Regions from separate parts of the Variovorax sp. Root434 genome, predicted to be linked through region 1. Evidence: predicted binding sites of a transcription regulator. Region 1 holds the regulator's gene; each other region holds the start of a gene.
What was found. The regulator sigma-54, encoded in region 1, starts transcription at its own class of promoters, with help from an activator protein. The targets are predictions, from matches to a motif close to TGGCANGNAANCTGCTTT.
Positions count from the first base shown of each region.

Region 2: a site for sigma-54 is predicted at 4,721-4,738, ahead of ASD05_RS10005 (DUF3567 domain-containing protein). Genes of this name have one in related genera too.
Region 3: a site for sigma-54 is predicted at 5,089-5,106, ahead of ASD05_RS12630 (flavin monoamine oxidase family protein). Genes of this name have one in related genera too.
Region 4: a site for sigma-54 is predicted at 4,753-4,770, ahead of glnA (type I glutamate--ammonia ligase). Genes of this name have one in related genera too.

Region 1 covers NZ_LMEK01000003.1:138,390-145,501, reverse strand. Annotated here, with positions in the region: gene ASD05_RS05360 (ATP-binding protein) at 1-650, shown strand, start outside; gene ASD05_RS05355 (cytochrome b) at 744-1,328, shown strand; gene ASD05_RS05350 (YceI family protein) at 1,325-1,918, shown strand; gene ASD05_RS05345 (YceI family protein) at 1,975-2,619, shown strand; gene ASD05_RS05340 (phospholipase D family protein) at 2,657-4,258, opposite strand; gene rpoN (RNA polymerase factor sigma-54) at 4,269-5,846, opposite strand; gene lptB (LPS export ABC transporter ATP-binding protein) at 6,001-6,795, opposite strand; gene lptA (lipopolysaccharide transport periplasmic protein LptA) at 6,792-7,112, opposite strand, start outside.
Region 2 covers NZ_LMEK01000010.1:14,675-21,786, reverse strand. Annotated here, with positions in the region: gene ASD05_RS10030 (SGNH/GDSL hydrolase family protein) at 1-289, shown strand, start outside; gene ASD05_RS10025 (YXWGXW repeat-containing protein) at 419-790, shown strand; gene purU (formyltetrahydrofolate deformylase) at 800-1,666, opposite strand; gene ASD05_RS10015 (aminotransferase class III-fold pyridoxal phosphate-dependent enzyme) at 1,737-3,071, shown strand; gene ASD05_RS10010 (ChaN family lipoprotein) at 3,379-4,230, opposite strand; gene ASD05_RS10005 (DUF3567 domain-containing protein) at 4,400-4,711, opposite strand; gene ASD05_RS10000 (DUF3108 domain-containing protein) at 4,815-6,011, opposite strand; gene ASD05_RS09995 (fumarylacetoacetate hydrolase family protein) at 6,152-7,112, shown strand, end outside.
Region 3 covers NZ_LMEK01000012.1:444,928-452,039, forward strand. Annotated here, with positions in the region: gene ASD05_RS12595 (phenylacetaldoxime dehydratase family protein) at 1-663, opposite strand, end outside; gene ASD05_RS12600 (carbon-nitrogen hydrolase family protein) at 681-1,691, opposite strand; gene ASD05_RS12605 (helix-turn-helix domain-containing protein) at 1,872-2,834, shown strand; gene ASD05_RS12610 (universal stress protein) at 2,847-3,272, opposite strand; gene ASD05_RS12615 (sulfite exporter TauE/SafE family protein) at 3,354-4,181, opposite strand; gene ASD05_RS12620 (cell division protein ZapA) at 4,475-4,807, opposite strand; gene ASD05_RS12625 (hypothetical protein) at 4,804-5,028, opposite strand; gene ASD05_RS12630 (flavin monoamine oxidase family protein) at 5,142-6,740, shown strand; gene ASD05_RS12635 (c-type cytochrome) at 6,766-7,112, shown strand, end outside.
Region 4 covers NZ_LMEK01000001.1:615,020-622,131, reverse strand. Annotated here, with positions in the region: gene ntrC (nitrogen regulation protein NR(I)) at 8-1,540, opposite strand; gene glnL (nitrogen regulation protein NR(II)) at 1,563-2,642, opposite strand; gene ASD05_RS02885 (hypothetical protein) at 2,647-3,156, opposite strand; gene glnA (type I glutamate--ammonia ligase) at 3,292-4,707, opposite strand; gene ASD05_RS02875 (competence/damage-inducible protein A) at 4,854-5,654, opposite strand; gene ASD05_RS02870 (EI24 domain-containing protein) at 5,651-6,541, opposite strand; gene ASD05_RS02865 (sterol desaturase family protein) at 6,592-7,112, opposite strand, start outside.

The DNA.
Region 1 (7,112 bases):
GCATCGGCATCGCGGCCGACGCGCAGCAGCGCGTGTTCAACGACTTCGAGCAGATCGGCAACGTCGAGCGCAACCTGCAGCGCGGCCACGGGCTGGGCCTGGCAATCGTGCGGCGGCTGGCGGCGCAGCTCGGCATTGCGGTGTCGCTTCGCTCGGCGCCGGGGCGGGGGTCGGTGTTCAGCTTCGAGCTGCCTGCCGCGCCCGAAGGTGCGATGGTGGCGGCGCGCCCTGCTTTCGCGCCGCAGGACGACGGCGCCGATGCAACGCGCACGCTGCGCCCCGGGCTCGCGGTGCTGGTGGTGGAAGACAACACGGTGGTGGCCGACAGTCTCAGTGCCCTGCTGCGGCAATGGGACGTGGAGCCGCGCGTCTATGCCAGCGCCGCCGAGGCGCTGGCGCTGGCCGACCTGCGCGCGCTCGACGCGGCGCTGTGCGACATCCGCCTGCCGGGTGCGCTCGACGGCATCGCGCTGGCCGACAAGCTGCAGCGGCAGAAGCCGTCGCTGGCGATTGCGCTGATTTCGGCCGACATCAACGAAGCCACCCAGCGGCTCGCCGCCGAGCGTGGCTGGCACGCGCTGCGCAAGCCGGTGCAGCCGGACGCACTGCGCGGGGTGCTGCTGAGGGCGCAACAGCCGTCGCAGGGCTGAGGCCGGCAGGGTGACGGGCTGGCACGGGCCGTGCGGTGATGTCATCGCTTCCGATATATGCTCCGCGCACAGGCCGCCCCGCCCTGTCTCCCGATGTCCTCAGACGCATCCTCCTCACCCCTCGCCGCCGACCCGCGCTACGACCCGTTCACGATGGCGCTGCACTGGCTGCTTGCGGCCCTGATCGTGGGCTCGTTCGGCGTGGGGCTCTACATGACGGGGCTGCCGTTCTCGCCGCTGCGCCTGAAGATCTACAGCTGGCACAAGTGGGCGGGCGTCACGATCCTCGCGCTGTCGGCGCTGCGGCTGCTGTGGCGGCTCGGGCATCGTCCACCGGCGCTCCCGCCCGGCATGTCGGCGCTCCAACTGGCGAGCTACCGCATCAGCCACACGCTGATGTACCTGCTGTTCTTCGCGGTGCCGCTGTCCGGCTGGGCCTACAGCTCGGCCATGGGCATGCCGGTGGCATGGTTCGGCGTGCTGCCGCTGCCCGACTTCGTGCCGGTCGACCACGCCTTCGCCGAGGCGGTGCTGCAGCCGCTGCACCGCAACTGCGCCTTCGTGCTGGCGGGCGTCACGCTGCTGCACGTGGCGGCGGTGCTCAAGCACCACTGGATCGACCGCGACGGTCTTCTGAAACGCATGTGGCCCCGGCCACGCAAGGAACCTGCTCGATGATCAAGCGCCTGTTTTTCCGTCTCGCGCCGTCCCTCGCGGCGCTGGCTTTCGCCACCCTGGCGCTGCCGGCCGGCGCCGAGCCCGCAGCCGCAAAGCTCGTGGCCGACAAGAGCCAGATCGTCTTCGTCAGCAAGCAAATGGGCGTGCCCGTGGAAGGCACGTTCAAGAAGTTCGACGCGCAGGTGGCCTTCGACCCGAAGAAGCCCGAGGGCGGCACCGTCGCGCTGCAGATCGACACGGCCAGCGCCGGCTTCGGCGTCCCGATGAGCGATGCGGAGCTGCCCAAGCAGCCGTGGTTCGACGCCGCGCACTTCCCGCAGGCAAGCTTCCAGTCGAGCGCCATCAAGGCACTGGGCGACGGCAAGTTCGAGATGGCGGGCAAGCTCACCATCAAGGGCATCGCCAAATACGTGACGGTGCCCGTCAGCATCGCCGCGGCCGGTGGCAAGGAGGCGGTGGCCACCGGAAGCTTCACGATCCAGCGGCTGGACTACAAGGTGGGCGACGGCGAATGGACCGACACCTCGATGGTCGGCAACGACGTGCAGGTGCGCTTCAGGTTCACGCTCACGGGCTTCGGGCCGCTGTGAAGCGCCAGGCTGTCCGCCCCTCATTCACTTTCCTCTTTCCTCCCGCATCCAACGCCATGAAAAAGCTCCTTCTCGCCGCAGCCCTGTCGGCCGCCGCATTCACCGGCAGCGCCACGGCGCAGCAACAGCAACTGCCAGCGGAATTCGCCCCGGCCGTGGCCGCCAAGCCCGCGGGTGGGCCGGCGAAGAACGCCAACTACGTGATCGACCCGACCCACACCTTCGTGATGTACGAGATGGGCCACTACGGCACCACCACCAACCGCGGGCGCTTCAGCACCAAGGACGGCTCCGTGCAGATCGACGGCACCGGCGCCAGCGGCAAGGTCGACATCACGATGGACATCAGCTCCATCAACACCGGCGTCGACCTGCTCAACCGCCACGTGCAGAGCAAGGACTTCTTCAACGTGGCCGAGTTTCCGACCGGCCGCTTCGTGGCCGACCGCATCGATTTCAGCGGCGGCAAGGTGGTCGACGTTCCCGGCACGCTCACGCTGATGGGCCAGACCAGGCCTGTGACGCTGAAGGCCGTGCGCTTCAACTGCTACCTGAGCCCGCTGATCAACCGCCAGGTGTGCGGCGGCGACTTCGAGACCACGGTGGAGCGCAGCGACTGGGGCATTACCTGGGGGCTGAACTTCGGCTTCGAGAACAAGGTAAAGCTGCTGGTGCAGGTCGAAGCAGTCAACGTGCAATGACACCGCTGCCCGGCATCGCCGGCGCCGCGAGCGCCAGCTAGAGCAGGCTCTCCGGCGTCAGCGGCGCCAGGATCTCGAGCATGACCCGGCCCCAGAAACTGGAGTCGGGCTCCTCGGTCAGCACGGTGAGCTTGCCGGCATCCTCGCTGACCCATTCGATGCGCGACTCGTTGCTGCCTTCGGCAAAGCGCAGCCGGTAGGCGCCCTGCTGCTTGAGCACGTCGATGAGTTTCAGCGCCTGCTGCGCCATCTCGGCGCTGTGGATGATCAGCCCGATCTCGGTGTTGGCGGACTCCGAGCGCGGGTCGAAATTCATCGACCCGACGAACAGCGTGCGCCGGTCGATCACGGCCGACTTGGCATGCAGCCGCCCGACCGAGGTGCCGAACAGGCCCAGCCGCACGCTGCGCCGGGTGCGCGTGGAGCTCAACTCGTAGAGGTCGGCGCCGAGCTTGAGCATGTCGGGCCGGTAGCGGCGGTAGGCGGTGTGCACCAGCGGCTCGTCGGTGGCGGCCAGCGAATTGGTGACGACGCTGATCTTCACGTTGCGGTTGCGGATCTCGCGCATCACCTCCAGCCCCGTGGCGCCCGGGATCAGGTAGGGCGAGACGATGGTCACCTCGGAGCGCGCGCGGCGCATCTGCTCGACCACGTTGTAGCGCACGCTGTCGACGTCGAGCAGCGGCACGCCGCCGTAGGAGGCGGTCTTGCCGATCACGCGCTCGGGCGAATCGGCGTAGGCCTCGGCGGTGGTCCAGATCAGGCCGAGCTTGCCGGCGTTCAGGTCTTCCACCATCGGGCTGTAGCCGAGCAGGTCGTTGGGCGCGGGCTTCGGCGGCGGCGGCGTGGTGTCGGGGCCGGTGGCGGCGTCGAAGCGGCGCTGCAGCTCTTCGGCCGACAGCTCGCTGCGCACCACCGACTGGATCGGCCGCACGTAGATGCTGTTCCAGTACTGGTCGAACAGGCTGCCCAGCCGCGGGATCAGCGCGCCGGTGACGAAGGTGTCGAGGTCGAGAAAATTCTCGCCCGCGGTGCGCGTGAAGTACTGGTTGCCGATGTTGCGCCCGCCCGCCACCGCCATCGCGCCGTCGGCGATGAACAGCTTGTTGTGCATGCGCCGGTTGACGCGGCTGAAGTCGAACAGCGAGGCGGTGAAGCGCTTCAGGATGCTCGCGCGCCCGGCCGGGAACGGGTTGAACAGGCGCAGCTCGACGTTGGGCGTGGCGGCAAAGCCGAGCAGCAGTTCGTCCTCGCCCGAGGTGTAGAGATCGTCCATCAGCACCCGCACGCGCACGCCGCGCTGGGCGGCGTCGCGCAGGGTGCGCAGCAGGTAGCGGCCGGTCTCGTCGTTCTCGATCTGGTAGTACTGCACGTCGAGCGTGCGCTGGGCGCGGCGGGCCAGCTGGATGCGGGTGTCGAAGGCGAAGTCGCCACCGGGCATCAGGCGAAAACCGCTCAGGTCGGGGTCGGGCTGCGAGGCCAGCGCGAGCTTGCCGAGGGCGGTGTCGGCCGACACCGCCATGGCCTTGGTGGGTGCGCGCGGGGCCTCGTCGGGCAGGGTGGCGCAGCCGGCGAACAGCAACACCGCCGCCATGACGAAAACCCAGTGCCCACAACGCGACAGCAGGCGACGGGTCATCGGCGTCTTTCTACAGGGCTTTGCGCAGGTTGGCGGGCGCGATGCGCAGCGCCTCGCGGTACTTGGCCACGGTGCGGCGTGCGCACTCGATGCCCTGCTCTTTCAGCATCTCGGAGATCTGGCTGTCCGACAGCGGCTTCTTGATGCTCTCGGAACTCACGAACTGCTTGATCAGCGCGCGCACCGCGGTGCTCGACGCATTGCCGCCCGTCTCGGTGCCCAGCGCCGAGCCGAAGAAGTACTTGAGCTCGACGGTGCCGAACGGCGTGGCCATGTACTTGGCGGTGGTCACGCGCGAGATGGTCGACTCGTGCAGGCCCAGTTCGTCGGCGATCTCGCGCAGCACCAGCGGGCGCATCGCAAGTTCGCCATGCACGAAGTAGCTCTTCTGCCGCTCGACGATGGCATTGCTCACGCGCAGGATGGTGTCGAAACGCTGCTGGATATTCTTGATGAACCAGCGCGCCTCCTGCAGCCGCTGCGACAGCGCCTGGCTGCCCTCGCCCTTGTGCGACTTGAGCGCGCCGGCGTAGATGTCGTGCACGCGCAGGCGCGGCATCACCTCGGGGTTCAACATGACGCGGAACTTCACGTTGGTGCCGCGGCCGGTCTTGGTGACGATCACGTCGGGAATGACGATGTTGCGCTCCACGTCGACGAAGCGCCGGCCCGGCTTGGGCTCCAGCCGCGCGATGATCTGCAGCGCAGAGCGCACCAGCTCCTCGCTGCTGCGGGTGAGCGTGGCCAGGCGCTTGAAATCGCGGCGCGCAAGCAGCTCCATCGGCTGCTTGCAGACGGTGATGGCGGTCTTGCGGACCAGCGCCTCTTCGTCGGTCTCGTCCTCGCTGGCCATGGCGCGCAGCTGGATGCACAGGCATTCGCCGAGGTCGCGCGCGCCTACGCCCGCGGGCTCCAGGCTCTGCAACAGTCCGAGCGCCACCTGGAAGTGATGCACGAGGTCGTCGAACTGGTCGTTGTCGTCGCCGGCCAGGCCCGAGGCCAGCGCGGGCAGCGAGTCTTCGAGGTAGCCGTCGTCGTTGAGCGATTCGATGAGAAAGCGCAGCGCGGCGCTGTCGTTCTCGTTCAGCCGCAGGCTCAGCGCCTGGCGGTGCAGGAATGACTGCAGCGACTCCTGGCTGCGCGCGAGTTCGGTGGCGTCGGCGCGTTCGTCGTCGCCCAGGTTGTTCTGGCGCGCGGGCGCGTCGCTGCCCCACTCGCTGTCGTCGGGCGCCGCCATGTCGACGGTGCCGTCGCCCTCCCAGTCGGGCTCGCGCTCGGTGATCTCGGCAGCCGGCCCGTCGGTATCCGCCGTGGTGGTGCTGGTGGTCTCGGCGGGCGCGCTGGCGGCCGAAGGCGCGAAGTCGCTCTCGCCCTCATCGCGCGGAACCGGCGCATCGGCCGTGTCGAGCCCGAATTCCTCGCGCGCCGCTTCTTCCGCGGTGCGTTCGAGGAACGGGTTTTCGTCCAGCATCTGCTCCACTTCCTGGCTCAGTTCGAGCGTGGAAAGCTGCAACAGCCGAATGGACTGCTGCAGCTGTGGCGTCAGTGCCAGATGCTGCGAGACGCGAAGGGACAGCCCTTGCTTCATGAGGAAATGGCTCCCCCCCAGGCTGCGCGCTTCGCGCTACGCCAACCCCCTACCGGGGGCGGGCCGGCCGCTTCGGGCGGCCGTGCGCGGCGGCCCCCGCGAGGAAGCTCCGCGCGGACGGTGGCCACGATGATCCTTGACCCTCGCCGCACGATCACATCCGGAAGTGTTCGCCCAGGTACACCCTGCGTACTTCGGCGTTGTCGACGATCTCCGAGGGTGTACCTTGTGCCAGCACATGCCCGTCGCTGATGATGAACGCGTGATCGCAGATGCCCAGCGTTTCACGCACGTTGTGGTCGGTGATGAGCACGCCGATGCCGCGCTCCTTCAGGAAGCTGATGATCCGCTGGATTTCGATCACCGCGATCGGGTCGATGCCGGCGAAGGGCTCGTCCAGCAGGATGAAGCGCGGCTGGGTGGCCAGCGCGCGTGCGATCTCGACGCGGCGGCGCTCGCCGCCCGACAGCGCCAGCGCGGGCGAGTCGCGCAGGTGGTCCACCCGCAGGTCGGCCAGCAGTTCGGACAGGCGCTCTTCGATGTGCTGCTTCGACAGCGGTGCCATCTTGCCGTTGGCATCGGGCTCGCTCTGGAGCTCGAGCACGGCGCGCACGTTTTCCTCGACCGTGAGCTTGCGGAAGATCGAGGCTTCCTGCGGCAGGTAGCTCAGGCCCATGCGGGCGCGGCGGTGGATCGGCATGTGGGCGATGGGCTCGCCGTCGATGGTGATGTCGCCCGCATCGGCGCGCACCAGCCCCACGATCATGTAGAACGAGGTGGTCTTGCCCGCGCCGTTCGGCCCGAGCAGCCCGACGACTTCGCCCTTCTGCACGTCGAGCGAGACGTCCTTCACGACCGTGCGGCTGCCATAGCTCTTCTTCAGGCCGCGCGCGACCAGGCGGCTGCCCGGCGTGCTGTTGGCGTCCTGCGATACAACGGATTCGATCACTTGCGGGTTTCTCCCTCGTCACCGAGCGTGGTGCTCGGGCGCAGGCCCTTGCCGGGCGCCGGGGTGGGCGCTGGCGGCGGCGCCTTGGCGCCGGACGGGGCTCCCGCCGCGGGTGCACCCGGCGCGGTCGCGGCCTTGGGGGTCAGGATGGTCTTCACGCGGCCACCCGGGGCGGCCGCGTTGACGGCGGTGTTCGGCGGCACGGTGGAACCGTTGACCGTGTAGGTGTCGTTGCTCTGGTCGTAGACGATCAGCGCGCCCTGGCTTTCGTCGTTCGGCGTGGCGCCGATCAGGCGGCGCATCGTGGCGTTGCGGAT
Region 2 (7,112 bases), on a different contig from region 1:
CAAGCAGGCTCGCGCCAAGGGCGTGAAGGTGCTGCTCGGCACGGTGCCGCCATTCAGGAACACGCCTTACTGGAACGAGGCCAACGATGCCATGCGCGAAGCCGTCAACCGCTGGATTCGCGGCCGGCAGGACATCGACGGCGTGGTCGATTTCGATGCGGCGCTGCGCGACCCCGCAGACCCGCAGGCATTGAACCCGCTGTTCGATTCGGGCGACCACCTGCACCCCAACAAGGCCGGCCATGCCGCGATGGCCGCGGCCATCGACCTGCACGAATTGCAGGAGTGAGTGCTCGCAAGGGCTGTGGGAGCAGCGAAAAGCGGGTCACAGCTCTACACAAGATTTCGTGCACCGCTTACAGGCGCTTCACATGGGCCGGGCAGCATGAAGGCTCCTACAACTCATGAGGGGTACTTCATGAAAAAGATCGCATTGGCTCTTTCCATCGGTGCTGCTTCGCTTCTGTCGGTGGGCACGTTGGCTGTTCCCACGGCCGCACAGGCACAGCCCGTCACCATCCAGGTGGCGCCGCCTCCGCCGCGCTCCGAACGCGTGCCGCCTCCGCGCCGCGGCTATGTGTGGGCGCCGGGGCACTATGAATGGCGCGGTGGCCGCCACGTGTGGGTCCGCGGCTACTGGGTGCGCGCGCGTCCGGGCTATGCCTACCGTCCGCCGGAATGGCGCCAGGACGGCGACCGCTGGCAATACAACAGGGGCGGTTGGGACCGCGATGGCGACGGGGTGCCGAACCGCTACGACCGCCGGCCGGACAACCCGAATCGCAACTGACGGAGGGACTCAGCGGAACACGACGGTGCGGTGGCCGTTGAGCAGCACGCGGTGCTCGCTGTGCCACTTCACCGCCCGCGCCAGCACCTGGCTCTCCGTGTCGCGGCCGCGGGCCGTGAGGTCTTCGACCGTGTCGGTGTGGTCGGCGCGTTCCACGTCCTGCTCGATGATCGGGCCTTCGTCGAGGTCGGCCGTCACGTAGTGGGCGGTGGCGCCGATCAGCTTCACGCCGCGGTCGTGGGCCTGGTAATAGGGCTTGGCGCCCTTGAAGCTGGGCAGGAACGAGTGGTGGATGTTGATCGCGCGGCCAGCCAGGCTGCGACACAGGTCGTTGCTCAGGATCTGCATGTAGCGCGCGAGCACCACGAGCTCGGCGCCCTCGGCCTCGATGATTTCCAGCTGCTTCGCCTCGGCCTGCGCCTTGGTCGCGCCCGTCACCGGGATGTGGTGGAACGGCACGTTGTAGCTCGCGGCCAGCTGGTAGAAGTCGCGGTGGTTCGAGATGATGGCGCGCACGTCGATGGCCAGCAGGCCGCTCTTCCAACGGAACAGCAGGTCGTTGAGGCAATGGCCTTCCTTGCTGACCAGGATCACGGTCTTCATGGGCTCGGCGGCGGCATGCAGCTGCAGCTTCATGCCGAAGCCGGCGGCGAAGGTCTTCAGTTCCTCGCGCAGCGTGGCTTCGCTGTGCTCGCCGCAGGCGAAGCGCACCCGCATGAAGAACAGGCCCGTGTCGTGGTCGTTGTACTGGGCGGCCTCTTCGATGTTGGCGCCCCGTTCGAGCAGGAAGCCCGACACGGCGTGCACGATGCCCGTACGGTCGGGGCAGGAGAGGTTCAGGATGTAGGCGGGCGAGGTGGGCGTAGTGGTCGTCATCAGGGGCGTGATTGTCGCAGGGGTGCCAGAATCGCGATTTTCCTCGACCACATAACCGCAGGAGCGAGACATGGCCCAGCAGGACTTCAACATGGACAACCAATGGTTGCCCTTCACTCCCAACCGCCATTTCAGGAAAGACCCGCGCGTCTTCGTGGCGGCCGACGGCATGGAGTTCACCACGCACGACGGCAAGAAGGTGATCGACGGCATCTCCTCGCTGTGGTGCGTGGGCGCGGGCCACAACCGCAAGCCCATCAACGAGGCGATCAAGAAGCAGCTCGACACGCTTGACTACGCCACCGCCTTCCAGGTCAGCAACGACCGCGCCTTCAAGGCGGCCGAGATGATCGCCTCGCTCGCGCCCGGCGATCTCAACAAGGTGCTGTTCTGCAACTCGGGCTCGGAAGCCGCAGACACCTCCATGAAGGTCGCGCTTGCCTATCACCGCGCGCGCGGCGAAGGCCACCGCAACGTGTTCATCGGCCGCGAGAAGGGCTACCACGGCGTGGGCTTCGGTGGCATGTCCGTGGGCGGCATTCCCGGTAATCGCAAGGTGTTCGGCTCGGCCTTCCTGCCGCGCGTGGACCACATGCGCTTCATCCACGATCCGGTGAACCATGCCTACATCCGCAACGAGGAGCCGGTGTGGGCCGAAGACCCGCTGGTCGAGCTCGAAACGCGCATCCTGCCGCTGCACGATGCGAGCAACATCGCCGCGATCATCGTCGAGCCGGTGGCCGGGTCGGCCGGCTGGTACCTGCCGCCCAAGGGCTACCTGAAGCGCCTGCGCGAGATCTGCGACAAGCACGGCATCCTGCTGATCTTCGACGAGGTCATCACCGGCTTCGGCCGCATGGGCACCAACTTCGCGTCCGACTATTACGGCGTGGTGCCCGACATGCTGAACTTCGCCAAGTGCGTGACCAACGGCGTCATTCCGCTCGGCGGCGTGATCTGCCGCGACAAGCTCTACGACGCGATGATGAAGACCGACGCGCCCGAGCACGTGGTCGAGTTCTTCCACGGCTACACCTACTCGGGCCACCCGGTGGCCTGCGCCGCGGCCATCGCCACGCTCGATCTCTTCAAGCAGGAGAACCTGTTCGCGCGCGCCGGCGAGATGGGCAAGGTGCTGGGCGATGCCTTCCACAGTGCCTTCAAGGGCCTGCCGAACGTGATCGGCATCCGCAGCCTGGGCCTCGCCGCCGCGGTGGAGCTCGCGCCCATCGCGGGCACGCCGGGCAAGCGCGCCTACGACATCTTCCTGGACTGCTTCCACAAGGGCGCACTGGTGCGGCCCGCGGGCGACGTGCTGGTGATCGCGCCGCCGTACATCGTGGAAAAGTCGCACATCGACACGCTGGTGAACACGCTGGCGGATTCGATCAGAAAGCACGCCTGAGCGGGACGGCGGCACTTGCGCAAGCCGGCGACGCGAAGGCCATTCGGAGGATCGCGGCGCATGGAAACCCTGCGACTTTCGTTTTGAACTGACGGTCGACGAAGCATTTTTACCGCTTTGACAGGAGTCAGCGGGAGCCTCATTCTTCAGCCCGCATCACAAGGCTGGAGATGAGGACTTCAAAAAATATCGAATCCTGGACGAATCAACCGCTTCACGCGGGTCGCCAGATTCTTCTCGTCCTGATGACGCTCGGCTCTGTCAGCGCCTGGTTGTTGTTCTGGTTCGGTGACTAGGTTCGAAGCGCTCACGCCTTCGGCTGCGGCCTGGCCAGCCGCTTGAACTCGGCGCAATAGTCTTTCTCGGGCAATGGCGGCGTCTGCCATGTGCTGTCGTAGTCGCCCGCTGCCACGTCCGCCGGAGCGGGAGCGGCGCGCATCTGCACCGTGGCAACCTTGACGTCGTCGGGCAGATGCTGCGGCACGCCGAGCGTGCGCACGACGTGGCCCGCGCCGGCGATCAGCAGCACCGTCTGGCCCGGCCGCCTCGCCTTGACGATGGCCTGCGCCATTGCACGGTCGCGGCCCACCTGGATGCGCGTCATCGGGACGATCTGGGACTCGGGCAGCATCTGGCAGTGGCCCTCCCGCACGGCGTCCTGCTGCACGGCATAGGCCTCGCCGTTGAGCTGCACGTCGAGCGAGACGTCGGCCATGGCGTCCTTCATGCGCGTGCGCGGCAGGTTGGCGCCGACCACGGGCACGCCCGCGCGCACCGCCACCATCACGGTGGGGCCGTAGTTGGCCCAGGGCCAGGCCTTGTCGCTCCAGTCGAGGGCCGCCTGCACCTGCGCTTCGGTGGCGGTGGGGGTGATGCGCGCGGTGCTGCGGCCTTCCTCGGCCATTTCGAGCGCAAGCGCGGCGAGATGGCCGCGCGCGACCAACGCCTCGACGGCTTCGCGCTCGATGGCGTGGTGCTCGGGGGCGTCGTGTTGCTCGCCGAGCAGCAGGGCGTCGACCGGCTGGAGTGCTGCGATGCGGCGCGCGATGGGCGCATCGGCGCCGGGAGGCAGCGCCGAACAGCCCCCGAATGCGGTGGTGGCGAGCAGGGGAAGAAGCAGGCGCCAGGGAGTCCGCAGGGGCCGGTTTGGAGGGGGCATCACGCCATACTATGCCTCGGCACGCGCCCGCCGTGCCGTCCATTTCCGCTTTTCCTTGTCGTCTCTTTCGGTCTCTTCGCTGACCCGAGATTCAGGGGATCCGTTGCCCGGTGCTTCATGAAAAAAGCGCCCCGGGCAGGGCGCTTTGTCATTGGAGGCCGAATTTGCGTCAGTGCACCAGCACCGGCGTGTGGGCCAGCTCGGCGTAGCCTTCGAGCGTGTCTTCGACTTCTTCCTGGGTGGGGGTGTTGAGCTGCCAGGCGGCGATCTGCTGCTGGAACAGCTCGGCCCAGGAGCCGTCGAGGTAGACCTCCTTGCCCGAACGCTTGTCCACGATCTCGAAGCCGTGACGCTCCAGAACCGGCACGTTGGGTTGCGCGGGTTCGTCGCCTTCATTGGGCTGCACGTGGACGACGACGAAAGACTCCGAGTCATAAAGCATGTTCATGGCGGGCCCTGTGAGGATGTCGATGGCGTTCATGGAGGTTACATAGCAATCAACGCGCCAGTTTCAAGACAGGTTGTCATTCTTGTAAAACCAACGGGCTAATTTCTTGGCTTTTGCTCCGATGGAATGACTCTCCTCAGTTCGGGGCGGCCGCGGGTAGGGGTTTGCGCAATTGGGCGTCAGCGAAGTCCCCGTTGGGTTCCGTCTGCCGGATGCGCACGGGCAGGTAGCCGTACGCTGGCGCAAGCCAGAGCTCGAGTTTTCGGTCGAACTCCCGCCGAGGGGTGCGGGTGAGCTTGCGCGTGACGTATTCGCCGGCCGGAAGGCTCACGTTTTCTTCGTCACCGACCACGAAGACCCAGACGTCGGCATCGCGCGGCCCCACGGTCTGGACCGAAATCCGGGTACCTGCCGGATAGCGACCGGGGCTGGCCGCCAGCAGGCCGCCGAGCTGCATCATCACGCTCATGCGGTCCTGCGCGCCGGCCAGCAGGGGCACGGGTGGCGCGTTGTTGCTGAACACGATCTGCCCCTGGTCGCGCACGAAATGAGAAGCCACCTCGGACTTGCGGCTTTCGGAGTACCGCTCGGGCTCCAGCCCCGAGGGGCCGATGCGGCCGGTGCTGTGCCAGTTGAGCAAGGTGAAGAACACCGCCTTGAGCGTCAGTCGCCCGTCGTAGCGGCTGCCGTCCTGCAGCCAGACCAGTTCGCCGAACACGCCCCGCTGCGGCGAGGCGCCGGACTGGCCGGTGGCCTCGAAGTCCAGCGTGACCGAGCCGGGGATCTTCATCGCCTGGGTGCCGGCGATGGTGCCCGAGGCCTCGCCGCCGGCCGCCGCAGCTGTACCGGTTCCGGTGCCACCGGAGGGCGATGTCGCGCCGGCCGGGGCACTGGCCGCTGCTTCGGGCGGTGTTGCTCCTGAATTGGTAGCGGCCTGGGCTGTCGGGTCGGGCGTTTCGGGGGGCGGCAGCGTGGTGGCGTCCGGCTCCCGCGAAGACGCCGGCTCGACCGGGGCCGGCTTCGGTTTCGGCTTGGGCACCGACGCCTCGCGCGGGCGCTTCGGCTTGGGCGGAGGCGGCGGCCTGGCCTCGGCGGGCGCGGCCGCCGGAGCGGGCGCCTCGGACGCCGGTGGTGCGATCACGATGGTGCGCGTGCTGAACTTGCTTGCCAGCGGCGAAGGCTCCGGCCCGACCGCCACCGGCGCCAGCCCGAGCAGCAACAGATGGACCAGCCCCACCAGCAGCGTCAGCCCGATCAGAACCCGCCACGACGGACGCCCCGGCAGCCCGGGAGGCAGCGATGGCGAGGAAGAGGGGGCAACGAGCGTCGGCATCGGTATGTGGAGTGAGGCGCCGGCCCGGAGGTTCACGAAAGACCACCTCGGTAAACTGCCGCCCGTTCAACCAGTTTAAGTGGGAGCGGCGACCGGCCCGTGCCGGCGCCCCGTCCCTGTTCTCACGCACGCACCGCATCATGAAACTCGCCACCCTGAAGGACGGCTCGCGCGACGGTCAGCTCGTCGTTGTCTCGCGCGACCTCACGCTCGCCCACTACGCCACCGACATCGCGAGCCGGCTGCAGCAGGTGCTGGACGACTGGGGCTTCATGAGCCCGCAGCTGCAGGACCTGTACGACGCCGTCAATACCGGCCGTGCGCGCCATTCCTTTCCCTTCGATCCGGCCATGTGCATGGCCCCGCTGCCGCGCGCCTACCAGTGGGCCGATGGCTCGGCCTACCTGAACCACGTCGAGCTGGTTCGCAAGGCGCGCAACGCCGAGGTGCCCGAGAGCTTCTATACCGACCCGCTGATGTACCAGGGCGGCAGCGACGACTTTCTCGGCCCGACCGACGACGTGGTCGTGCCCAGCGAAGCCATGGGCATCGACTTCGAGGCCGAGATCGCGGTGATCACCGGCGACGTGCGCATGGGTGCCACGCCCGACCAGGCGCTCGACGGCATCCGCCTCGTGATGCTGGCCAACGACGTGAGCCTGCGCAACCTCATTCCGGCCGAACTGGCCAAGGGCTTCGGCTTCTTCCAGAGCAAGCCCGCCACCGCCTTCAGCCCCGTAGCTGTGACGCTCGACGAGATCGGCGAGGCGTGGCAGGACGGCCGCGTGCACCTGGCGCTGCAAAGCAGCTGGAACGGCCGCAAGGTCGGCCTGTGCGATGCGGGCCCGGAGATGACTTTCCACTTCGGTCAGCTCATCGCCCACATCGCCAAGACCCGCAACGTGCGCGCCGGCAGCATCGTCGGCAGCGGCACCGTGAGCAACAAGGGCGTCGAGAAGAAGGACGGCCAGATGGACTGGCCCAAGGGCTATTCGTGCATCGCCGAGAAGCGCTGCATCGAGACCATCCAGGTCGGCCAGCCCTACACCGAGTTCATGAAGTTCGGCGACACCATCCGCATCGAGATGAAGGGGCTGGACG
Region 3 (7,112 bases), on a different contig from region 1:
CTGGCCCGAGCGGATCATCGCGACGTTCTCGTGGCCCGCGATGCGAACGCGCTGTCCCGGCGCCGGCGTGCCCGCGATCACCGCGCGCGTGCCCGAGGGCGCCATCGCGTCGGTCTGCGACAGTGGAATGCGGTCGCGCATCGAACCCCAGTAGCCGTGCTCCTGCAGCTCGCCGCTGACCCCGCCCATCACCATACCGACCCCTTCGAAGCGGTCGGGTGTGTTGAACATGGTCTCGAAGTGCTCGACGCGCGGCGAGGCGATTTCGCGGAAGTAGCCCAGGCCCTCCGCGAGGCGCTCGTCGGAGCGCCACCAGGCATCGACCGCGGGCGTCGCGCACCAGCGCGCGTAGGCGGCTGGGTCGCTCCAGTAGGCGATGGCGATCATGTTGTCGAAGCCTTCGGCATCGACATGGTGCGTCAGGTCGTGATGGCCGGGGCCGTCGGGCAGCGCGAAGTCGCGCGCGATCTTCATCAGCGCGGCGCAGGCCCGGCCTTGCATTTCGGGGCCGCGCGACTGCACGCCGAAGTAGCCCATCACGACCTGCTTCACCGAGATCGGGGCCCGCGCCGACCACACGGGGTAGGGCGGCACGTAGTCGTCTTCCACGCGGCGGTGGCGCGTGCGGGGGCACTTCAGGTGCTCGTCGATAGCGGATTCCATGGCGTGCCTCCGGGGATTCAGGCGACGACCGCTTCGGGAACGCTGAGTTCGGGTTCGGGCGATGACGCCTGCTGCACCACCACCGGCTCGCGGCGCGTCTTGTTGAGCAGCAGCTGCGTGACGTCGGGCCGCGAGTAGTGGCCGCTGGGGTCGGCGGCAGCCTTGGCGAGCGAGATCATGCCGAGGTCGATGTCCGCAACGACCAGGCCTTCCTCGTCTTCCGCCAAGGGCGTGCCCAGCGGCGAGCCGTCGGGTGCGTAGATGCGCGCATAGCCGCCGCCGGTGCGCAGCATCTGCTGCTTGCCGGCATCGGTGCACATCAGTTCGCTCATGGCCTTCGACACGGTGGCGCAGGGCGCGATCACGAAGCACTGGCCCTCGGCCGCATAGACCTGGCTCGCGGCGTTGTTGACCTCGGGGCCCAGCGCGTAGGCCGCGCCGCGGTACAGCGAGAAGCTCGGCCATGCGCCGCAGTGGATCTGCTCGTTCTGCGAATACATCGCGTACTTGCTCAGCGGCTGCAGGTGCTCCCAGCAAGAGAGCGAGCCGATGTTGCCCAGCGGCGTCTGGACCACGGCGAGGTCGGAGCCGTCGCCTTCCCCGAACACCGTGCGTTCGACGTGCGTGGGCTTGAGCTTGCGCCGCGTCTGCACCGTGTTGCCCTGGTCGTCGATGAGCGCCTGTGCGATGTAGAGGCTGCCCGCGGCCTTCTCGCTGTAGCCCAGCGACACCCAAATCCCGAGTTTGCGCGCGGCCTCTTTGACGCGGTCGAACTCGGCCGAACCGACCACCAGCGAGTTGTCGTGGTAGCGCTGCACGAACTGCATGCCCCAGGCCGGCGAGTCGAGCCAGATCCACCACGGGTAGCCGGGCACCCAGGTCTCGGGGAAGGCGATGAGCTTCACGCCCTGTCTGGCGGCTTGCGTCATCAAATCGATGGTCTTGTCGATGGTGCCGTCGAGGTCGAGGAACACGGGGGCGGCCTGCACTGCGGCAACGCGCAGCTTGGGATGGACGGTGGTCGGCATGAAGCTTCTCCAGATGCAATGAAAGTAACGGGGCGTGGGCCGCAAGCACCGGGTTTGCGCTGTGGCATGCGGGTTGCTTGAAGCGTAGATTCGCGCCGCCGGAACGCCTTGACCCGGTTTGGCGGCGTTCTTGTTCCTGCGTTGCATGCCTTTGCAGCCAGGCTTTCCGAGGAACCCCCGATGACCCAGTTGCTCAGCACCGACGCCGTCCCGCGCGACCAGCGGCTCGCCTACTGGACCGACATGATCTGCAACGTCTACGTGCAGCTCGGTTGCGACCCGGTGCGCGAGGGCGAGGCCGGCGATTTCGAAGGCAGCATCCGCCAGCACACGCTGCCCGGGCTCGATGTGTCGGTCGTCACCTCGGGACCGCAGAAGGTGATGCGCACGCCGGGGCATATCTCGCATTCCAGCGACGACTACTTCCTCGTGAGCATCCAGGCGCGCGGCCAGGGCGTGGTGCGGCAGGACGGCCGCGACGCGGTGCTGTCGGCCGGCGACTTCGCGCTGTACGACAGCACGCGGCCCTACCAACTGCTGTTCGACCAGTCCTTCGAGCAGATCGTGCTCAAGCTGCCCGGCGAGCGCCTGCGCAGCGAGTTGCGCGACACCGAGGCGCTGACGGCCACCACGGTTTCGGGGCGCGAAGGCGCGGGGCACCTGTTGCTGGGCATGATCCGCACGCTGCGTGAGGACATCGACACGCTGCAGCCGGCCTCGGCCCTCGCGGTGGCCAACGGCGTGCAGAACATCCTGGTGGCCGGGCTGCAGACCTTGCCGGCGGCGAGCGCGCCATCGCTGAGCAATCTCGCGGCTTACCACCTCGCGCGCGTGAAGCGGCGCATCGACGAGCAGCTGGCCGACCCATCGCTGTCGGTGAGCACGCTGGCAGCCGGGCTGGGCGTGTCGGTGAGCCACATCCACCGCGTGTTCAAGAGCGAGCCGCTCACGCCCTCGCAGTACATCTGGGAGCGCAGGCTGGAGGCATGCAGCCGCGACCTGCTGGAGCCGCGCCTCGCGGGCCGCCCCGTGGCCGACATCGCCTACGGCCGGGGATTCAACGACGCGGCGCATTTCAGCCGCGCGTTCAAGGAGCGCTTCAGCTGCTCGCCGCGCGAATGGCGGCAGCAGCGCACGCAGTAGCGACGAAGAAAACTACTGCACCAGCAGCACCGTGGTGTTCGTCTCGGCGATCACCTTGGTGGCGACCGAGCCCATCAGCGCGCGGCCGAAGATGCCATGGCCGTGGGTGCCGAGCACGATCAGCCCCGCTTGCGCTGCAGTGGCCGACTTGAGGATTTCCTCGGCCACGTGGCCGTGGCGCGATTCCACCGTGTAATTACTCACGCCGCTCTCGGCGAACAGCGCCTTCACGGGGTCGAGCACCTTTGCACTTTCCTCCGCGTAGTAGTCCGCGACGATCTCCTTGCTCAGGTGGCGCGAGACGTGGCCCGAGATGCCGGTGCACACGTTCACCACCACCAGCTGATGCCCGTCCACGAACATGCCCCGGTTGGACAACAGGTAATCGAGCGCCTTGCGGGTGTAGGCGCTGCCATCGACGGCGATGAGGATTTTCATGAGGCCGTTATACGGCGCGGTCCTGCGCGCCGCAATGGGACGGACCTCGGGCGCGAAGGGCCTTTTCGCCCGCCCGACGGATCAGCCGTGCAGCCCCTTCCAGAGCATGTAGGCCGCCAGCAGGTACAGGATGCTCGCGAACACGCGCTTGAGCTTCCTCACCGGCAGGCTGTGCGCGGCCTTCGCGCCCAGCGGCGCGGTGAACACGCTGCAAATGGCGATCACCGCCAGCGCGGGCAGCCAGATGTAGCCGAAGGAGCCCGCCGGCAGGCCCTGCACCGACTGGCCGCTGACCGCATAGCCCAGCACGTTCGCCACCGCGATCGGAAAGCCCAGCGCCGCGCTGGTCGCCACCGCGTTGTGGATCGACACGTTGCACCACGTCATGAACGGCACGCTGATGAAGCCGCCGCCCGCGCCCACGAGGCCCGAGATGAAGCCGATCGCACCGCCCGCCGCGAGCTGGCCGCCCGCACCCGGCATCTGCCGCGTGGGCGCGGGCTTCTTGTCGAGGAACATCTGCGTGGCCGAGAAGCCCACGAACAGCGCGAAGAAGATGGCGAGCGCCGTGCCCTTGAGCAGCGCGAACACGCCGAGGCTGCCCGCGAGGCTGCCGATGACGATGCCGGGCGCGAGCCGCCGCACGATGTCCCAGCGCACCGCGCCGCGTTTGTGATGTGCGCGCACGCTCGACACCGACGTGAAGATGATCGTCGCCATCGAGGTCGCGATCGCCATCTTTACTGCGAGGTCGGCCGGCACGCCGCGATGGCCCATGATGATCGTGATGAACGGCACCATCAGCATGCCGCCGCCGATGCCCAGCAGGCCCGCGAGAAAACCGGTGCCCAGGCCCAGGGCGGCGAGTTCGGCGATCAGGATGGGGTCGAGCAGGGCAGCGAAGTTCACGGGAAGGTCAGGCGAGGGGAGTTTGGAAAAAGCAACGGCCCCGTGCAGTGAATGCAGGGGGCCGTGGCAGGAATAGGTGTCTGCAGGTGATGTGCCGGACCCGCATCCTGAACCAGGGTTCAGGTGGGCGAGGGCAGCAGGACTTCGGGTTCATCTGACGCGAGATGATCACGCCCGTCGAGCGATGTACCAAGCCCGGCTCCGGAGAGCATTGGAACAAGGAAATATTAAGCCCGACACAGTCTGCAGACGGAGTGGATTTTACGCTTCGTCTGTCCCTCTGCGGGATTCATTCAGAGTAAATGTCCATCGCCGGCCAGGGCCTGATCGAGTCTTTGAATGAGTTGCGCGGCCTTCGGGTCTGTGTCGCCGCTGTCCGCTGTGGCGGCAACGGCGGGCGCCGCCATTGGCACGGCTGCGGCCTGCTGCTGTGCCGCCAGATCGAACGCCAGGTTCAGCGAGGCCAGCACCGCGATGCGATCGCGGGCCTTGACTTTTCCCGCATCGCGGATCTTGCACATGGCCGCGTCCACGCGTTCGACGGCTTCGCGTAGCTGCGCCTCGCCGCCATCGGGGCAGCCGAGCAGATAGCTCTGGCCCATGATCTGTACTTCAATCTGCTTCATGCGGGGGAATCTTCGGAAGGTGGTTCAGCCGGCAGCCGTTCGAGCAGGGCGTCGAGGCGCGTGCGAGCCGCGGCGAGGCGCGATTTCAGGCCGTCGCGTTCGCGCGTGAGCGCATCGACCTGCTCCTGCAGCAACGCATTGGTGCGTTGCACCTCTTCGTGACGCACGAGCAGTCGTTCAACACGCTCGGCGATCTGATCGATGGGGCTGGAGGCGGGCATGGTTGGCGATTGTAGTTTCACGGGGAGGCGGTCCCGCCGAGGCCGGGCGCGGCACCTTCGTGGCATGGATTCTGCTGCCTTCCAGTTGCCTTTCAAACTCCCAGAAGCAACCAATGACCACGAAGAGCAACACTTTATTCAGCCGGCGTGACCTTCTCACGCTCATCGGCAAGACCGCGGGAGGCGGTGCGATGTACCAGGCGATGAGTTCGCTGGGTTTTGCTGCCGAGTCCAACTACGCGGGGCCGCCCCGGCTCGACGGTGCGAAGAAGGGCGCATCGGTGCTGATCCTGGGCGCTGGCCTGGCCGGCATGGCCGCCGCGCTCGAACTGCGCAATGCCGGGTATTCCGTCAAGGTGCTCGAATTCAGCCAGCGCGCGGGCGGCCGCTGCTGGACACTGCGCGGCGGCGACACCTTCACCGAACTGGGCGGCGCGGTGCAGCATTGCGGCTTCGCCGAGGGCGAGTACTTCAACCCCGGGCCGTGGCGCATTCCCTACCACCACCATGCGGTGCTCGGCTACTGCAAGCGGCTGGGCGTGGCGCTCGAGCCCTTCGTGCAGGTCAACTACAACGCGCTCGTGCATTCGAGCAAGGCCTACGGCGGCAAGCCGCAGCGCTACCGCCATGTGCAGGCGGACTACCAGGGCTATGTGGCCGAACTGCTCGGCAAGGCCTCCTCGCAGGGCAGCCTCGACACGGCGCTGACGAAGGAAGACAAGGAGAAGCTGCTCGAGGGCCTGCGCCGCTGGGGCGCGCTCGATACGCAGTTCCGCTACCGCGAAGGCACCATCAGCAGCGACCGCCGCGGCTACGAAGTCGATGCGGGCGGCGGCCTCATGCCGCTGGCCAAGCCCTCGAAGCCGCTGGACATGAGCGAGCTGCTGCAATCAAACCTTTGGCGTTACATCGCGAGCGGCCAAGACTACGAATTCCAGAGCGCGATCTTCCAGCCCGTAGGTGGCATGGACATGATCGCCAAGGCCTTCGCCAAAGAAGTCGGCAGCCTCATCCGATACGGCGCGAAGGTCACCAGGATCGAGCAGAACGACCGCGGCGTCACCGTCACCTACACCGACGAGGCCAAGGGCGGCGCAATCACGCAGGCCAAGGCCGACTGGTGCCTGTGCACCATTCCGCTGTCGGTACTCAGCCAGATCGACATCCAGGTCGGCAGCGCGATGCAGGAGGCCATCAACGCCGTGCCCTATGGCGCATCGGTGAAAGTGGGCCTGCAGTTCAAGCGCCGCTTCTGGGAAGAAGACGAGCACATCTACGGCGGTATCAGCTACACCGACTTGCCGATCTCGCGCATCTCGTACCCCTCGACGCGCTACGGCGCCAAGGGCAAGGCGGTGGTGCTCGGCGCCTATGTGTTCGACGGCCCCAACTCCTATGAATTCACCGCCATGGCGCCCGAGGAGCGCGTGCGCCGCGCGGTCGAGTTCGGCACGCAGTTGCATCCGCAGTACGCGAGCGAGTTCGACAACGGCATCTCCGTCGGCTGGCACCGCGTGCCGGGCACGCATGGCTGCTACGGCATGTGGACCGACGAGACGCGCGCCAAACACTACAAGAACCTGTGCCAGGTCGACGGGCGCATCGCGCTCGCGGGTGAACACGCGTCCTACATCCCGGCGTGGCAGGAAGGGGCCTTGCTCTCCTCGCTGGACGCCATCCAGCGCCTGCATGCCCGCGCGGTTGCCGCGTAGCCGCCGAGTGAAGGACATACCCACCATGAACAACTGCAAGACCATGATGAGTTTTTTCAAGCGCGCGCTGCTCGCCGTTTCGCTCGGGGCGCTGGCCGCGACGGCCCTCGCGCAATCGCCGGAGCCGGCGTTCTCGGTCGGCCCGAAATTCCAGGAGCTGTCGGGCGAGTCGATCTACCGCGCCACCTGTCAGGGCTGCCACATGGCGCAGGGGCAGGGCGCGAAAGGCGCGGGGACTTACCCGGCGCTGGCCTCCAACCCGAGGCTGGCGGCACCCGAATACCCCCTCTACGTGGTGCTCAATGGCCAGAAGGGCATGCCGGCCTTCGGCAAGATGCTGAGCGACGAGCAGATCGCCGCGGTGGTCGGCTA
Region 4 (7,112 bases), on a different contig from region 1:
GGCCTTTTCATTCGATCCCGAGTTCCTGGATCTTTCGGGTGATGGTGTTGCGCCCGATGCCGAGCTTCTGCGCGGCCTCGATGCGGCGGCCCCGCGTGTTGGCCAGGGCCGTGAGGATCAGCCTCGACTCGAAGCGGCGCGTGAGCACGTCCCAGACGTCGGTGCGGCCGGCCGCCAGCAGCGCCTGCGCCTCGACCTCCAGACCGCTTTCCCAACTGCTCACGCCTGCATGCGCTTCGGTGGATTCGGAAACGGTGGGCACAGGCGCCGATTCACCGCTGGCCGCAACCGGCAGCGATGCGGCGGGCTGGGCCATTGCGGTTGGTGCGGCAGCCACGGCTTCGGGCACGTGGGCCTCGGTGCCTGCACCGACGGCCATCACCTCGGGTGGCAGGTCCTTCGCTTCGATCAGCTGGGCCGGCGCCATCACGGTCAGCCAGTGGCAGATGTTCTCGAGCTGGCGCACATTGCCCGGAAAGCTGAAGGCCGCGAGCCTGGCCAGCGCCGCGTCGGAAATGCGCTTGGGCTCGACACCGAGCTGGCGCGCGCTCACCTGCAGGAAGTGGCGCGTGAGCGCGGGCACGTCTTCGCCGCGTTCGCGCAATGCCGGCAGACGCAGGCGGATCACGTTGAGGCGGTGGAACAGGTCTTCGCGGAAGCCGCCGAGCTTGACGCGCTGCTCCAGGTCCTGGTGGGTCGCGGCGATGACGCGCACGTTGGCCTTCACCGAGTTGTGGCCACCCACGCGGTAGAAATGGCCGTCGCTCAGCACCCGCAGCAGGCGCGTCTGCAGGTCGAAGGGCATGTCGCCGATTTCGTCGAGGAACAGCGTGCCGCCCTCGGCCTGCTCGAAGCGGCCGCGGCGCATGGTCTGCGCGCCGGTGAAGGCACCGCGTTCGTGGCCGAAGAGTTCGCTCTCGAGCAGGTCCTTCGGGATGGCCGCGGTGTTGATGGCCACGAAGGGGCCGTTGGCGCGCGGCGAGTGCTTGTGCAGCGCACGCGCCACCAGCTCCTTGCCCGAGCCCGATTCGCCGGTGATGAGCACCGTGACGTTGCTTTGCGAGAGCCGGCCGATGGCACGGAACACGTCCTGCATCGCGGGCGCCTGGCCGAGCATTTCGGGCGCCGCGACCATGCGTTCTTCGGCGACTTCTTCGCGCTGGCTTTCGTCGACGGCGCGGCGGATGAGCTCGACCGCGCGCGGCAGGTCGAAGGGCTTGGGCAGGTATTCGAAGGCACCGCCCTGGAAGGCCGAGACGGCGCTGTCGAGGTCTGAAAAGGCCGTCATGATGATGACGGGCAGGCCAGGATGTTTGGCCTTGATCTTGTCGAGCAGGTCGAGCCCGGAGCCGCCGGGCATGCGGATGTCGCTCACCAGGACCTGGGGACCTTGCTGATCGTCGTCGGCGGCCTGTTCGAGTGCTGCGAGCACCTCGCGCGTGTTCGTGAAACTGCGCGTGGGCAAGTCTTCGCGCAGCAGAGCCTTCTCGAGCACGAAGCGAATCGATTGGTCGTCATCAACTATCCAGATCGGCTTCATGCATCTCCTTGTTGCCGGGCTGCTAGGGCAGCGGTATCAATATCTTGAAATCGGTTCGGCCCGGGACGCTGTCGCACTCGATCACGCCGTGATGCTGTTGCACAAAAGTCTGTGCGAGCGTCAATCCCAGCCCGGTCCCGCCTTCCCTGCCCGATACCAGCGGATAGAAGATGCGGTCCTTGATCGTGTCCGGCACACCCGGTCCATTGTCGATGACATGCAATTCCAGTGCCAGTCGATACCACTGCTTGTTGAAGATCACCTGGCGGGCGATGCGCGTCTTGAAAGTGATCTGCGCATCGCCGGCCGCGCGGCGCTCGGCCAGCGCCTGTGCGGCGTTGTGCGTGATGTTGAGCGTGGCCTGGATGAGCTGCTCGCGGTCGCCGCGGAACTCGGGAATAGACACGTCGAAATCACGCTCGATGTGCAGGTCGCGCGGAAACTCCGCAAGGATGACCGAGCGCACGCGCTCGCACACCTCGTGGATGTTGACGTCGCCCACCACGTGCGGCCGGCGGTGCGGCGCGAGCAGGCGGTCGACCAGCGTCTGCAGCCGGTCGGCCTCATGGATGATGACCTGGGTGTATTCGATGAGGTCGCGCGACTCGACCTCCATCTGCAGCAGCTGTGCCGCGCCGCGGATGCCGCCGAGCGGGTTCTTGATCTCGTGCGCGAGGTTGCGGATGAGTTCCTTGTTGGCCTGCGCCTGGTCGATGAGGCGCTCTTCGCGGTCCTGCCGCACCTGATGCTCGAGCGGCGACATCTCGATGATGAGTTCGCCCTTCTTGTCGCCATGCGCGAGCGTGACCTGCACCGGCATGAGCTCGTGATTGACGCGGCGCAGGAAGGCTTCGTAGCGCAGCGTGGCGAAGTCGTTGCTGCTTGCGCCGTCGATCGCCGTGCGCAGCACCTGCGGCTCGTGAAAGCACGCACCGAACTGCGAACCCTCGAGGGTGCGCCGCGATGTACCCAGTGCGTCTTCGAGGCCTGCATTGGCAAACAGCACCGAGCCGTTGCTGTTGACCACCGCGATCAGCGTGGACAGCAGGTCGAAGGACTGGAAGCGCGGATTGGCGCCGCTCGCCTTCTTCCCGAACACCATATGGCTATTGCGACTGCTGCTTGTTCGGCAGGCGGCCGATCTCGCGACGGATGCCGGCGATGTCGCTTTCGTTGCGCGCCAGCTCGGCCTTCATTTCGGCGACGCGGTCCAGGTACTTCTGGTAGTTGCGGCCTTCGCTGCCCTGCTTTTCGGGCTCGCCGTTGTTGTATTCCTTCTGCAGCTCGGCCTGGCGTGCCTCGGCCTTCTTGAGCTCGGCTTCGAGCACCGAACGCGCCTCGCCGTCGCGCGCGCGCTGGTCGACGCCTTCGACACGCGGGCTGCCCGCCGGCGCGCGTGCCGCGGAGGAACCACCGGACGACGCGGAGCCGCCGCCCGAAGTCTTTGTGCCTTGCACGACCGTGACGTTGCCGCCTTCCATGACCTTGCAGCCCTTCTGCTGGGCGATGGTGGCGTTGTTGGTGTACTCGTTGCCGCAACGCCAGACGCGCTCTTGCGCGAGCGCCGGTAGCGCGATCAATGAACCGGCCAGAAAAATGAGAGAAGCAGTCTTCATGTGTATCGGTGGAGGGCGGCGACAAAGGTGCATTTTCGTGCAATTCGATGCCAACCGTGACCAAATGTTCCAGCCCAATGAAAAAGGACGGCCGAGGCCGTCCTTTTGTCTTGAATCCCCGTCAGGGGCCCGCCTTTACAGCGAGTAGTACATGTCGAACTCGACCGGATGGGTCGCCATGCGGAAGCGCGTGACTTCCTGCATCTTCAGTTCGATGTACGCGTCGATGTATGCATCGGTGAACACGCCGCCCTTGGTCAGGAACGCACGGTCCTTGTCCAGGTATTCCAGGGCCTGGTCGAGGCTGTGGCAGACGGTCGGGATCAGCGCGTCTTCTTCCGGCGGCAGGTGGTACAGGTCCTTGCTGGCGGCTTCGCCCGGATGGATCTTGTTTTCCACGCCGTCGAGGCCGGCCATCAGCAGCGCAGCGAAGCCGAGGTAGGGGTTCATCAGCGGATCGGGGAAGCGCGCTTCGACGCGGCGGCCCTTCGGGTTGGCCACGAACGGAATGCGGATCGAGGCCGAGCGGTTCTTGGCCGAGTAGGCCAGCTTCACCGGGGCTTCGAAGCCGGGCACCAGGCGCTTGTAGCTGTTGGTGCCGGGGTTCGTGATGGCGTTCAGGGCACGGGCGTGCTTGATGATGCCGCCGATGTAGTGCAGCGCGAAGTCGCTCAGGCCTGCATAGCCGTCGCCTGCGAACAGGTTCTTGCCGTCCTTCCAGACCGACTGGTGCACGTGCATGCCGGAGCCGTTGTCGCCGACGATGGGCTTGGGCATGAAGGTGGCGGTCTTGCCGTAGGCGTGGGCCACGTTGTGGATCACGTACTTTTGCAGCTGGACCCAGTCGGCGCGCTGGACCAGCGTGCTGAACTTGGTGCCGAGTTCCATCTGGCCGGCGTTGGCCACTTCATGGTGATGCACTTCGACGGGGATGCCGAGCGATTCGAGCACCAGGCACATTTCCGAGCGCATGTCCTGGAAGCTGTCGACCGGGGGAACCGGGAAGTAGCCGCCCTTGACTGCGGGACGGTGGCCGGTGTTGCCGTGCTCGTATTCCTTGTCGGTGTTCCACGAGGCTTCTTCGGAGTCGATCTTCACGAAGCAGCCCGACATGTCGTTCTTCCAGCGGACGCCGTCGAACACGAAGAATTCGGGTTCCGGACCGAAGAAGGCGGTGTCGCCCAGGCCCGAGGCCTTCATGTAGGCTTCGGCGCGCTTGGCGAGCGAACGCGGATCACGCTCGTAGGCCTTGCCGTCGGCGGGGTCGATCACGTCGCAGGTCAGGATCAGCGTCGTTTCTTCGAAGAAGGGATCGATGTTGGCGGTGTTCGGGTCGGGCATGAGCTGCATGTCCGAAGCTTCGATGCCCTTCCAGCCGGCGATGGACGAACCGTCGAACGCGTGGCCCGAGGTGAATTTGTCTTCATCGAAAGCCGAGACCGGCACGGTGACGTGCTGCTCTTTGCCACGGGTGTCGGTGAAGCGGAAGTCGACGAACTTGACCTCGTTTTCCTTGACGAGCTTGAGTACATCGGCGACGGTCTTTGCCATCAGTTTCTCCTGAGTTGGATGGTGGTTAGGAATACAGGGACGAGGGATGCAGTTTCTGTGCCATTGTCGCCTCACCGGACGAGGCCTTGGCGGGGGCTGCAAACCCCAAATGGAGGCGGAAATTCACCAAGTTGGTGCCATTGATATCAACGCACCAATTCTGGGCCAAGCTTGGCATCAAAGGTGTGCAACCCTTCGATCAACTGGAGATATGCGGCATCGAGCCGGCCGGGGTCGCCCTTGACGCCCAGCTCGATGTGCCGGCCATATTCAGGGTGGTCGACGCTGGGCAGGCTGAACACCTTGATGCCGGCGTGCGTGGCCTCGATGGCCTGCATGAGCGGGGTCAGCGTGGCTTCCATGGCACCGAAAACGATCACCGACTTCTCGGCGACGGCATTGCGGGTGAACAGGTCGGCGTAGCGGCTGTCGAGCACGGACTCGATCATCGGCCAGGCCATGACCGGAAAGCCCGGCACGAAATGCACGTGGTCGACGCTGAAACCCGGAATCTTGTTGTACGGGTTGCGGATGATGGTCGCGCCCTGCGGGAACACGCCCATGTTGAGGCGGTGGATGTTGTCGGGACGGTCGGGCTCATAGGGCAGGCCCTGTTCCTCCGCCGTGTCCCGCATGCGTTCGCGGATCAGCATCTCGGCTTCGGGGTGCAGCGCGAGCGGCACGCGCAGCGCCTGGGCAGCGCACTGGCGGGTGTGGTCGTCGGGCGTGGCGCCGATGCCGCCGGTCGAGAACACGATGTCGCCCGAGGCAAAGGCGCGCATGAGCGCGGCGGTGATGCGCGTGGGCTCGTCGCCCACGTACTCCGCCCAGCCGAGTTGCAGGCCGCGCGCGGCGAGCAGCTCGATGACCTTGGCCATGTGCTTGTCGGCCCGCTTGCCGGAAAGGATCTCGTCGCCGACGACGATGAGACCGAATGCGCGTGTCATGGTGAACCCCATTGAGAGAGTGCGGCCTTGCTGGCTCCCTCGGCTTCGAGGGCCGACGTGGTGCCGTCGGCGGTCGACGCTTCGGCCATGGCACGCTGAGCGCGCAGTTGCGCAAGCGCGTCGAGGCAGTAGTGTGCGAACCAGAGCGCCGAGAAGGCGAAGACCAGTGTGTAGATCCAGATGGCGATCGGCACCAGCACGAAGAAGGCAGCGGCGAACAGCAGCCCCGATGCCCAGACGATGCTGGGCGCGGCGCCCAGGTAGCCGCAGAGCACGCCGATGCACAGCAGCGGCAGCCGATGCGCGCGCAGCAGCGCGGCGCGCTCCTCAGGGCTGGCGTGCTCGGCCAGCGCATCGAAGCTCATCACGCGGTAGGTGAGCCAGCCCCAGATCAGCGGCGGCAGGATCAGCACCAGCGGCGGAATGAGCCACAGCGGCATCGACACCACGAGGGCGATCAGCGCCAGGATGGTGACGCCCAGCGAACGCGCGACGCTGCCGAAGAACGAAGCGCCCTTTTTCTGTTCGAGCGAGGGAAAGCGCCGCTCGGCCACCAGCTTGGTCAGCGCGGGAGCCATGAAGCCGGCCACGATCAGCAGGCAGAGCACCACGATCACCGGGGTGGCGGCAAACACCACGACCAGGGACGCCAGCGCGGAAGTGACGTCACCGGAGAAAAGACGGCCGATCCAGGCCCAGAAGCTCGACAGCAGCGGCCAGGCGTCGAGCGCGCCCCGCGTCCATACAACCGCGTCGTCCCAGTAGAAGTAACCGAGCCCCGCGGCCAGCACCACCATCAGGCCCAAAGGCAGCAGCGACAGCACGATCACGCGCGGCAGCATGCAATAGGCGACCGCGCGCCAGAAGGAGTCGAGGAGCAGGCGCATGAGGCAGCGAGGATAACGCGTCGGACGCGCCTTTCAGGGCCCGGAGCCCCTCAGCCGCGACCGGCCATCCGCTTCAGGCCGAGCCACTGCTGGGCCCAGAAGCCACGGCCGTAGTCGCGCACGCGTCCATTCGCGTCCGACTCGACCTGGTCGCGGATGCCGGTCGGGTCGTAGCGGTCCTCGAAGTTCGCGGTGCGAAACAGCATGTCCCACCACGGCAGCAGCACGCCGAAGTTGTGGCCGCCCAGCGTGCTCTTGCCATTCGACTCGTGCCCCAGTCCGATGCTGTGGTGCAGCCGATGGAAGCGCGGGCTGATCCACAGCCGCTCGCCGATGGCGCCGAAGCTCAACCGCAGGTTGGCGTGCTGCAGGCTTTCGCTGAGCTGCGTGAAGGCGACGAAGGCAATGAACTGCCCCGGCGCCACGCCGATCAGCTGCGCCACGATGACGATCAGCGCGTCATGGACGATGTCGTCGAGCAGGTGATTGCGGTCGTCGCTCCACATGGTCATCTGGCGCTGCGAGTGGTGCAGCGAATGCAGACCCCACCACCAGTTGAACTGGTGCTGGC